One region of the Peribacillus sp. NPDC076916 genome, then DNA from elsewhere that is predicted to be linked to it. Evidence: riboswitches for the same ligand, from Rfam matches in the RefSeq annotation. Region 1 holds a riboswitch; each other region holds the start of a gene.

The links. Region 1 has a riboswitch for S-adenosylmethionine ahead of ACQKFG_RS25635 (IS3 family transposase). Riboswitches for the same ligand answer to the same signal wherever they lie in the genome.
Region 2: another riboswitch for S-adenosylmethionine. It lies ahead of ACQKFG_RS03155 (methionine ABC transporter ATP-binding protein); the one in region 1 lies ahead of ACQKFG_RS25635 (IS3 family transposase).
Region 3: another riboswitch for S-adenosylmethionine. It lies ahead of ACQKFG_RS07980 (bifunctional homocysteine S-methyltransferase/methylenetetrahydrofolate reductase); the one in region 1 lies ahead of ACQKFG_RS25635 (IS3 family transposase).

What each region holds. Positions count from the first base shown of each region.
Region 1 is NZ_JBNNIU010000017.1:33,978-37,262, reverse strand. It holds gene ACQKFG_RS25640 (M14 family metallopeptidase) at 1-266, opposite strand, end outside; gene ACQKFG_RS25635 (IS3 family transposase) at 1,209-1,319, opposite strand; SAM riboswitch class I at 1,514-1,624, opposite strand; gene ACQKFG_RS25630 (YkvI family membrane protein) at 2,101-3,159, opposite strand.
Region 2 is NZ_JBNNIU010000001.1:622,130-625,414, reverse strand. It holds gene ACQKFG_RS03160 (methionine ABC transporter permease) at 1-328, opposite strand, end outside; gene ACQKFG_RS03155 (methionine ABC transporter ATP-binding protein) at 315-1,331, opposite strand; SAM riboswitch class I at 1,400-1,504, opposite strand; gene ACQKFG_RS03150 (MBL fold metallo-hydrolase) at 1,787-2,611, shown strand; gene ACQKFG_RS03145 (hypothetical protein) at 2,733-2,921, opposite strand; gene ACQKFG_RS03140 (YheE family protein) at 3,007-3,210, opposite strand; gene ACQKFG_RS03135 (YheC/YheD family protein) at 3,274-3,285, opposite strand, start outside.
Region 3 is NZ_JBNNIU010000002.1:610,660-613,944, forward strand. It holds gene ACQKFG_RS07970 (Ku protein) at 1-527, shown strand, start outside; gene ACQKFG_RS07975 (MOSC domain-containing protein) at 1,034-1,684, shown strand; SAM riboswitch class I at 1,796-1,894, shown strand; gene ACQKFG_RS07980 (bifunctional homocysteine S-methyltransferase/methylenetetrahydrofolate reductase) at 1,998-3,285, shown strand, end outside.

The DNA.
Region 1 (3,285 bases):
GCATCCACTTCATAGACTCCGTCGTGTGCTTCGATTCTGTGGGTAAGGTCAATTCCAAGCTCAAGAAGCTTCTCCTTTGCCTTATCATTTGGTACTACAAGTTGAACAATTGAGACCGATTCTTCCTTAGGAATCGGCTGGTCAGGCTGTTCGACCGCTGCAACCGGAATACTTAGGCCTGGATAAAATATAGAGAACACTAGTCCGGTTATGGCAGTCATCACCACTAAATTCCTTTTCCATTTCTGCTTTTTCTGTTTTGTCAAAAACTGCACCCCCAAAATGCTAGAAATTTTTAATACAAGCTTATTGTAAATTGAATGTACTTAATATCTTGTCGTAAAATCAGGGGCAGTTAAAAATCCACTCTACAAAAATTTTATTAATACTTTATTTTAGAAGAACAAATTTTAGGTAGTTTTTCCTGTTTAAAAAGTACTGTGCTCCTCAAAAGATTTAGTAATTAAGGAGTGCAAAATTACTGGATTTTATTCCACTATAATTCCTATAAACTGTATATTGATAATCAACTGTTTTCATTGTTTAATATTGTTGCCTTTTGTTTAATTTTGTAGAAGGAAAGTTGTAATATACTTCATGTGAATTACGACTCTATTGTTAAAAACCATTAAATGCCTATCAACCTTTGTGCCAGTCCAACCTTTAATAAAGAAACAAGAATTATTATGAATAGGAATGATGGGGAATGGCAAAAACAAATACTCAACTGAAACAAAACAGGGTATTAAGAAAGTGCAAGAGCAAATAAATGAAATAGTAACAAATGTGGAAGAGAAGATACATTTGGAGAGGCTCTTTTTTAAAGTATGCCTAGAATGCTTGCAATGACTATTTCTCCATATGGTCAAAACTCTTTAAAAATCAATGAATGCTTACTGAAATATTTGAAAAACGGTGGTATGAGTGAAAACGTAGTATGGCTTGGGGAATTGATATTCATTTGAACGGGGAAGTCGAGTAGAAGAGGAAAGCACGGACTTAGACGATATGATTGCACTTTATAATCAAGCAGATCCAGCGAAATATCCATTGATTATGATGCTAAAATCAGATATGTTCGCAGGCGGATGCATCGAACGTTTTGAATGGGGTATTGAGGTTATTTTACAAGGCATGCTAGCAATGTCGAAATAAAAAAAGCGATGGTAATCTGAACTATGCCCCATTTTTCGGACAGTAAAAAGTTCCTAAACGGCTAATAGGTGGTCCCGGTATTGTACCGGGGCCATTTTCTTTAGTCCCCATTGGTAACGACTCATATTGTATTCTTCTATAACTCTATAAACTAAGGTGAACACTTAAATAATAAGTTTTTATAATCTTTGTTGTTGAATAAAATGATACATTGCCCCAATCACTCCTGCGTCATTTCGATGTTTACATAGTTCAACAGGAATCTTAATATCATTCCACCAAGGGAGATCGTCTTTTTCTCAAAAAAAACCTTTCTACTCATTAGTAGAAAGGTTGGTTAAACAATCCTCAATCCTTTCTCTCATCTTCCAAAGCACATTGCTTTGCAGGAATTGGCACCATTTCAGTTAATTAACTGACGGTTGCCGGGCTTCACTGGGCACAGTCCCTCCACCTCTCTTGATAAGAGTCAAACATTATATTCAAGTAAACACATTATTTTAAATTCAGCGTGAATATAGTACGAGAGTGATCTTATCATGACCAAACCCTATGGTGAAATATTCCAGGTGGTGAGGCAAAGTTCAGTAGTTTATTTTTCGAAAGGAATGTATATATTGGATAGTTTTATATTGACATTAATAAAAGCTATCAATGAGGAAGTATCCCCGCATCTTACTGCAATCCTTTTTCTTGGATGCTTCATTAGCAATAATCGTTATTCACTTAATAAATGGCAAAGGCTTGATGCTCGTGGAAATAAAAGGGGATAGATGCCCAGTTTTCAATTAATGAAGCAAGCTAGTTTATACAACTCAAGAGAAATATGACGAAAAGGATTATCCTATTATTTATAGGAGGCCACATCCAAAAATAATAGCTGTGTAAGAAGAACATACAGATAAATTAGAATATCATTTACTAGAGAGCTTATAGTTATTCCATTTAATTTTCTTTCGTTAATCGACTCATTCGGAATGGAGTAATGATGAGAACGATAATAAGAACAATTCCCATATAGCCAAAGATTGGATAGAGAGAGGAAACAAGTTTAGTGAAGCCAAAGAAGCTTGCTATAAATCCTATCAACAGTGATGAAATGATGATTACTTTAAATTTTGTGGTATGCGGATTTGAAAAGCGTGTTCCAAATGAGTAGAACATGCTGACTGCCGAGTTGAAAATCATAGCGAACAGAACGAGAGAGTACAGAATACCTAAGAGAGGTGAAACACTGTTGGCGATTCCCAGCATTGGCATATCTAAGTGCGATACAGTATGAATATGTGAGAAAATAGTAAGGTGACTAATCATAACAAGTAGACCTAAAGCAGCCCCTCCGATAAGTCCTCCAATGGATGATATCCTTTCATCAGGTTCATTTCCACCCATAACAAGTGTCATGGAAGCCCCCATTGCTATGGTTATTGAAATATAGTTTATTGCAGATATTAGCCAATGTCCCGCAGCTGAATTTTGTTCCAGTGCATGTGGTTCAAGTGACGTAAACGATGAATTCATTGTTAACATACTATAAATAAATAAGAAAAGTACGACAATAATCAGAAATGGTGTGACGGATGCAATTACCTTAATCACACGGTCAACTTTCAGCATAACTGTTGTCATAACAAGAACAGTCATAAGAATGGTGCCTATAAAAGAAGGTAATCCGAATTGCTGATTAAAGATTGAGCCTGACCCCGCAATCATGACAATTCCGATACCTAGTAGGATGGCGTTCAGAACATAATCAATGATACCGCCGAGAAAGCGACCACAAATCTTATAAATTGCTTCCTGATGCGAATCTGTTTGTGTACGACTGCCAAGCTTCATCAGAATCATTCCAAGGTATGCAAAAATAACGACTGAAATGATAGCTCCAATTGTGCCCAATTTCCCGAAGCTTACAAAATAAAGCATGGTCTCTTGTCCTGAGGCGAACCCTGCTCCGATAAGGATTCCGATAAAAGCACTAGCGATCTTAAGGATTCTCTTCATGTTGTCCTCCGTTTTTCTTACGTTTTAATTTATTCTAACTATTTGATAGGATTATCATTTTATAACCATATCTTTTGATACATATATTTTACTAAGGAGGATCCATGGTAATAGTTAACTTGGACA
Region 2 (3,285 bases), on a different contig from region 1:
CAAAAAAAGGTATTGCGGACACCGACAGGGATACAGAAGCCGCTCTCGGCCCTATCGTCGATCCAGTTAGAAGATCCGTTAAAGGAAGGAGGGCGACCAAGAGAATGATGAAAGGGATTGAACGGACAATATTGACTGCGAATCCTAGAGATCGATTCACGATACTATTTTCAAAAAATAAATTCCTTGTTGTTGTAAACAGCAATACTCCAAGCGGTAAACCGATCAACAGGGCTACTGCAAGGGAAACACCGACCATATAAATCGTTTCAAGAAAGGCTTTATTAAGATCAGGTAAAATATTGACGATGGAATCAAGCAGTGACATGTTTTAGCACCTCCACAGAACTGGAACGATTTTTTATATATTGCAATGCCGAATGAACTTGAGCGGCATCGCCTATTAACTCGATGATTAAAATGCCTAAAGGGACATCCTGGATATACTCAATTTTACCGTGTAAAATATTCCCCTTTACTGAATGGGATTGGAGAGCATCCGAAAGGATCGACTCACCAGCGGTTTGCCCTTCGAATTGAATTTTAATGATCGTACCTTTACTTTCATCAATCAAGTGCGGAGGGAGTGCGAAATCCAGAACACTGCTAATGAATTGCTTCGTTAACTCCTGCTTAGGCTGTGAAAATATTTCATAAACGGGACCTTCTTCAATTACACGGCCATCCTGCATGACGGCGACACGGTGGCATAGTTCTTTGACCACTTCCATTTCATGTGTAATCAACACGATGGTGATGCCAAGCTTACTGCTTATCTTTTTCAATAATTGTAAAATCGCTTTTGTAGTTGTTGGATCAAGTGCTGAAGTCGCTTCATCACATAATAGAACAGTGGGGTCATTTGCTAAGGCACGGGCTATGCCTACCCGTTGCTTCTGTCCACCGCTAAGCTGCGCCGGATAGACATCTTTCTTATCGCTGAGCCCTACGATTTCCAACAATTCCAATACACGTAACCTGATGGCATCCTTCGACCGATGCGCGGCCTTTAAGGCGAAAGCGACATTTTCATAAACGGTTTTTGAACTGACCAGTGAAAAGTGTTGGAATATCATTCCGATTTTTTGCCGTTGTTTACGAAGTTCTTTACTTGATAAAGAGGTTAAATCAATGCCGTCGATGATGATATTTCCACCTGTCGGACGTTCAAGCAAATTCAAGCAGCGGAGTAATGAGCTTTTTCCAGCTCCACTGTAGCCGACAATTCCATACACTTCGCCAGTTTGAATGGTTAAAGATACGTTATCCACTCCGATAACTCGGTTTTTCTTCGAGACGTATTCCTTTCGGACTGAACGGATTTCAATCATGAGCTTTCCCCCTTAAACATTAAAAAACTGCCCCTATCATTCAGAAAGAGGCAGCGAAATTATATCTCGTCTTATCTTTCAGAATGCAATCATTCTGCAGGAAGTGGCACCGTTCCCTAAGGGCGGTTGCCGGACATCACAGGGCCTGATCCCTCCGTCACTCTCGATAAGTAAATTATTATTTTAAAATATTTCAAGTTTTTCAATATAATCTATATTATTTGTAAAATTCGACAATGTCAATCGTTTCTGAAATTTTCGGGGTGATTTTTTGTTATTAAAATTTAGTAAGGTCCGTTAAAAAAGGGCAATTATGCGATAATCCAGCATTTTTGTCCAGGTTAATTATTCCAAAATTTCCTTGTCAAAAGAGTGAAGTGGTAATACATTTATTATAGTAAAGTTAAAAAAAGGAAGATGAAACTATATTTGTGTAATGATGGGGAGGCAATTGAATGTTAGAGATTAACACGATAAATGATGTGGTTTGTGTGAACGGGACTCCTGGCGGGAACAAATCCGGGATGAGTGTTTATGTCTTTTTAACGGATGGTCTATTGATAGATACTGGCGCACAGATTTTATTGGAAGAGCTCATTCCATTCTATGAGTCCGCAGACTTCGACTCAGTGGTCCTGACTCACTATCATGAAGACCATACCGGGGGCGCTGCATGGATACAGGAAAATAAAAAGGTCCCGCTTTTCATTCATCCGATGTCGGTTGAGGTTTGTGCAAAGGATGCCGTATATCCTGAATATCGTAAAATTTTCTGGGGAAAGAGAGACGCCTTTAAAGCTGAACCGGTAGGGAAGGCCATTCATTCACGCACCCAAACGTGGGAGCCGATTTTTACCCCTGGTCATGCAAAGGACCATATGGTGTATTTGAATCACAGTAATGGCATGCTCTTTTCAGGAGACCTTTTCGTAACACCAAAAACAAAGCTTGTCTTACGGGAAGAGTCTGTCCCGGTCATCATCGATTCCATTAAAAGGTTACTTCAATATGACTTCGGGGAAGTGTTTTGCTGCCATGCTGGGCATGTCCCTGATGGGAAGGACATGTTTCGGAAAAAGCTCGATTATTTGGAAAACCTACAAGGTGAAATTTTACGCTTGCATTCTCAAGGGCTGACCGTTCATGAAATCCAGCAGGCCGTTTTACCTAATCGCTATCCCCTTATCGAGATATCTGGGCATGAATGGGATTCAGAGCATATCATTACATCGATATTAAAAGAAAATATTTTAAATGTAAGGGACAATGGAACTATTTGAATGCTATTTCAATGTTTTCTATTTGTCACTCAAACAACTTCCATAGGGGGAATGCAGTGCAAGCGGGAGATGAACGGGATAAGTAAAAAAGGGGAGCCCTCCTTAAGAGAGCCCACCTAAATTATTTATTTTCGTTGGGATCTGTTTCATCATAAAAATCATGTGCTTCTTCGATGTTCTGAAGGTTAGCGACTTCATACACATTTCCGCCTGCCATTCCTTCATTGATGATACGGTCGATATCCAGGTAAACGGAGTCCTTGCCATCATATTCGGTATCCTTCAAAAATGTCATTTTTTCTTTATCCAAAATTAATCCCTCCTAGCCTTTTCTTTAGTTTAGGCAAAGGAGCTTTTTTTATTCTGTATAAGGATTTCATGAATGTAAAGAAAATTCATTCATATACATGGAAGATCATTAAATCATGTACCATGCTTTTGAGTTTGGTTTCATCTGTTTCGGAAGGCGGGTTGTCTGTCCACTCGATGGAGCCATCTTTATGATACAAGGCTTGGACTGCCTTCTTGTTGAAATAAAAGGAAATTCTCCATCCCGGCAGATTTTTATGCAATGGTGACCATTGAAAATGAGTGATCATATGTATTACCTCCATATATACAGTTTCTCATTTAAGTATAATGGAAAACGGCAGCTGGAGGTGTTATTTTATTGT
Region 3 (3,285 bases), on a different contig from region 1:
ATTTTAACCGGAGTTATTACATGTCTCCTAATGACGGAGGGATAAAAGCTTATTCTCTTTTGAGACAGGCCCTCAAGGAATCGAATAAGGTAGGGTTAGCGAAAATCATCATCCGCTCTAAAGAACAAATGGCGGTAATCCGAGTCGTTGATAATACCTTGGTGATGGAAACGATTCATTATCCGGATGAAGTTCGCCCCACAGCGGATGTTCCGAATATTCCTGCCAACGATACCATTGAAAAAAAAGAAATCGATACTGCCGTTTTATTGATAGATCAATTAACGACTACTTTCGATCCGGCAAAATACACCGATGACTATCGAACCGCGTTGCTTGAATTGATTGAATCAAAGAAAGCAGGACAGACGACGATTACAGCCAAAACAAAAGAACCAGTTTCCAACAATGTAACCGATTTAATGGAGGCTTTACAGGCATCCATTGACCGTACGAAACATGATGAAACGGAAATGAAAAAGACGACCCGAAAGAAAGTGGCACCGAAAAAAAAGAAACAAGCTTAAACAGGAAGCTGAGCGGAAGACACATGATGTCGCTCGGCTTCCTGCTTGTTTTAGCAAGGTAATTTGCTTTCTGAATGGTAAGGAAAGTGAATTAATAGGGGGGAGATTTACATAGGTAAGGAAAGTGCAAATATGTAAGTGGATCACGATGTAAGAAACAAAATGGGATTAATAGAAAATGGTGGATGGAAATGAAGGCAAAAAAATTCGCTCCCTAAAGAGCGACAATGAGGAATTCAATCGTGAAAATCAACATATAGGCGAACGGTTGTAGTTTTCGACTATATATTGTGTTCATATTCTACCATATTTAATTCTGAAATAGCAACAAAATTACTGAAACTAACCTATGAATTTTTCTGGAAATCAATGATATTTCCCCCATTTAACGGCTCATGAGGCTTTTGCATTTTCATATTCTTATAAATAACTACAGAATAAATGGATTTTTAGTATAATTTATACATACAGAATGATAAAAAATATATTTGAATGGAAGATGCAAAATGGAAAATGGAAAAATCAAAGCACTTCATGCCGGGAAGCCGAAGCATGAAATTTTTTCGAATATCGAAATCTTTTCAGCAATGGATAAACAAGCACAGGATAATGTGACAGTGACTAAATCAGGTATAATTGGTGATGGGGTTGGTAATGTAAAGTTTCACGGAGGTCCTGATCGCGTTTTGTGCTTTTACCCCTTTGAGCATTATTCATTATGGAATGAAAAATTCTCTAAAAAACTAGAAATCCCTGCATTCGGTGAAAACTTAACTGTAGCGGGGATGAGAGAAGAAACAACATATATTGGCGATATTTATCAAATAGGCGAAGTGATTGTTCAAATTAACCAGGGGAGGATACTTTGTTCGACCATTTCCCATTTCAATCAAGAACCTAAGTTTTTGGAACTTGTGCTGAAAACGAGTTTAACTGGTTATTTTGCACGAGTACTTCAAGAAGGAACGATAAATAAACAAAACGAGATTGTGCTGATAGATCGTTTGCAGGAAAAAATTTCAGTTCATTATGCAGCAGAGGTAATCCTTCATAAACGAGATGGGCTGGAAGGCGCAAAGGCTTTACTTACACTAGACTCGTTAGCGGAAGACTGGAAACAAAGGATCCTGAAGAGGGTTCAAGCTGCAAAAGGTTGAATGATTTTTGCAAAAGTGAAAAAAATGTCGATCAGGTATTGAAATTGACAGATTATTAATGTAAATTAAGTATAATCAAATTTTGAAATCTTGTGAAAATTATATAAATGGATCTTATCGAGAGAGGTGGAGGGACTGGCCCGAAGAAACCTCAGCAACCAGCTTAGGCAAAGGTGCTAAATCCAGCAAGCAGAGCTTGATAGATGAGGAGAATGTTTCAAAAAGCCTTCTTCTTTGAGAAGGTTTTTTTCCTTTTCTCTCATACTCATAGAATACGACAAAAACAGGATTGTTTTTGAGAGAGGATGTAATGATGAATTTTCGTAAAGACGTGAAAGAAAGAATACTGGTTGGGGAAGGGGCAATGGGGACCTTATTGTATTCAAATGGCATCGATCAATGCTATGAGGAATTAAACTGCACGAACCCAGATCAAATAGAATCCATCCACCGTGCCTATTTGGAAGCTGGTGCAGATATCCTTCAATCGAATACATACGGAGCCAATTTCAACAAATTGAAACGGTATGGACTGGAAGATGAGGTAAGCAGAATCAATCGCCAGGGAGTCATTCTTGCAAAAAAAGCGGCAAAAGGAAAGGCATACGTATTCGGTACCATAGGGGCACAGCGGAGCATCAGGAAATCGGATTTAAGCATGGAAGAGATAAAACGGGGTTTTCGTGAACAGCTATACAGTCTTTTGATGGAAAACCCTGATGGGATTCTCTTGGAAACATTTTATGACCTGGAAGAACTGGAAACCGTCCTGCAAATCGTTAAAAATGAAACTGGACTGCCGATCATCGCAAATGTTTCGATGCATGAACTGGGAAATCTTCAAAATGGAATCCATTTAAATGAAGCCTTTCAAAAACTTGAGCAATTGGGTGCCGATGTTGTGGGGGTGAATTGCCGTCTCGGTCCACATCATATGATTCGGGCCTTGGAAGAAGTGAGTTTGCCAAAGCAAGCATCAATTGCCATATACCCAAATGCCAGCCTCCCGGATTATGTGGATGGAAGGCTCGTCTATAAAGCTGTGCCGGAATACTTCGGTTCAAGTGCCCTAGAACTTCGTGAGCAGGGTGCCGCGATCATAGGAGGGTGCTGTGGAACGACTCCGCTGCATATTCAAGCTGTAAAGAATGCGATTGGAAGTTTGGCTCCTGTGAAAGAGAAATTTACGAAATCCCGTGAAATAGAAATAATTGAAGTGAATGATAGAGAATTGGAACGTCCCCTGTTCGAAAAGGCCAAAACAGAAAGGACGATTCTAGTCGAACTTGATCCACCGAAAAAGTTAGGTATAGCGAGCTTCATGACTGGTGCCGAGGTTTTGAAAAAAGCAGGGGTCGATTCCATTACATTAGCGGATAATTCGCTTGCCTCACCAAGGATATCGAATGATGCACTGGCTAATTTACTTAAGAACCAACTGAATATAGAGCCGATGGTGCATATAACATGCCGTGATCGAAATTTGATTGGACTGCAGTCACATTTAATGGGTCTGCAGACGGTGGGCCTGAACGAAATATTGATCATCACTGGAGACCCTTCAAAAATTGGGGACTTCCCGGGCGCCACTTCGGTTTATG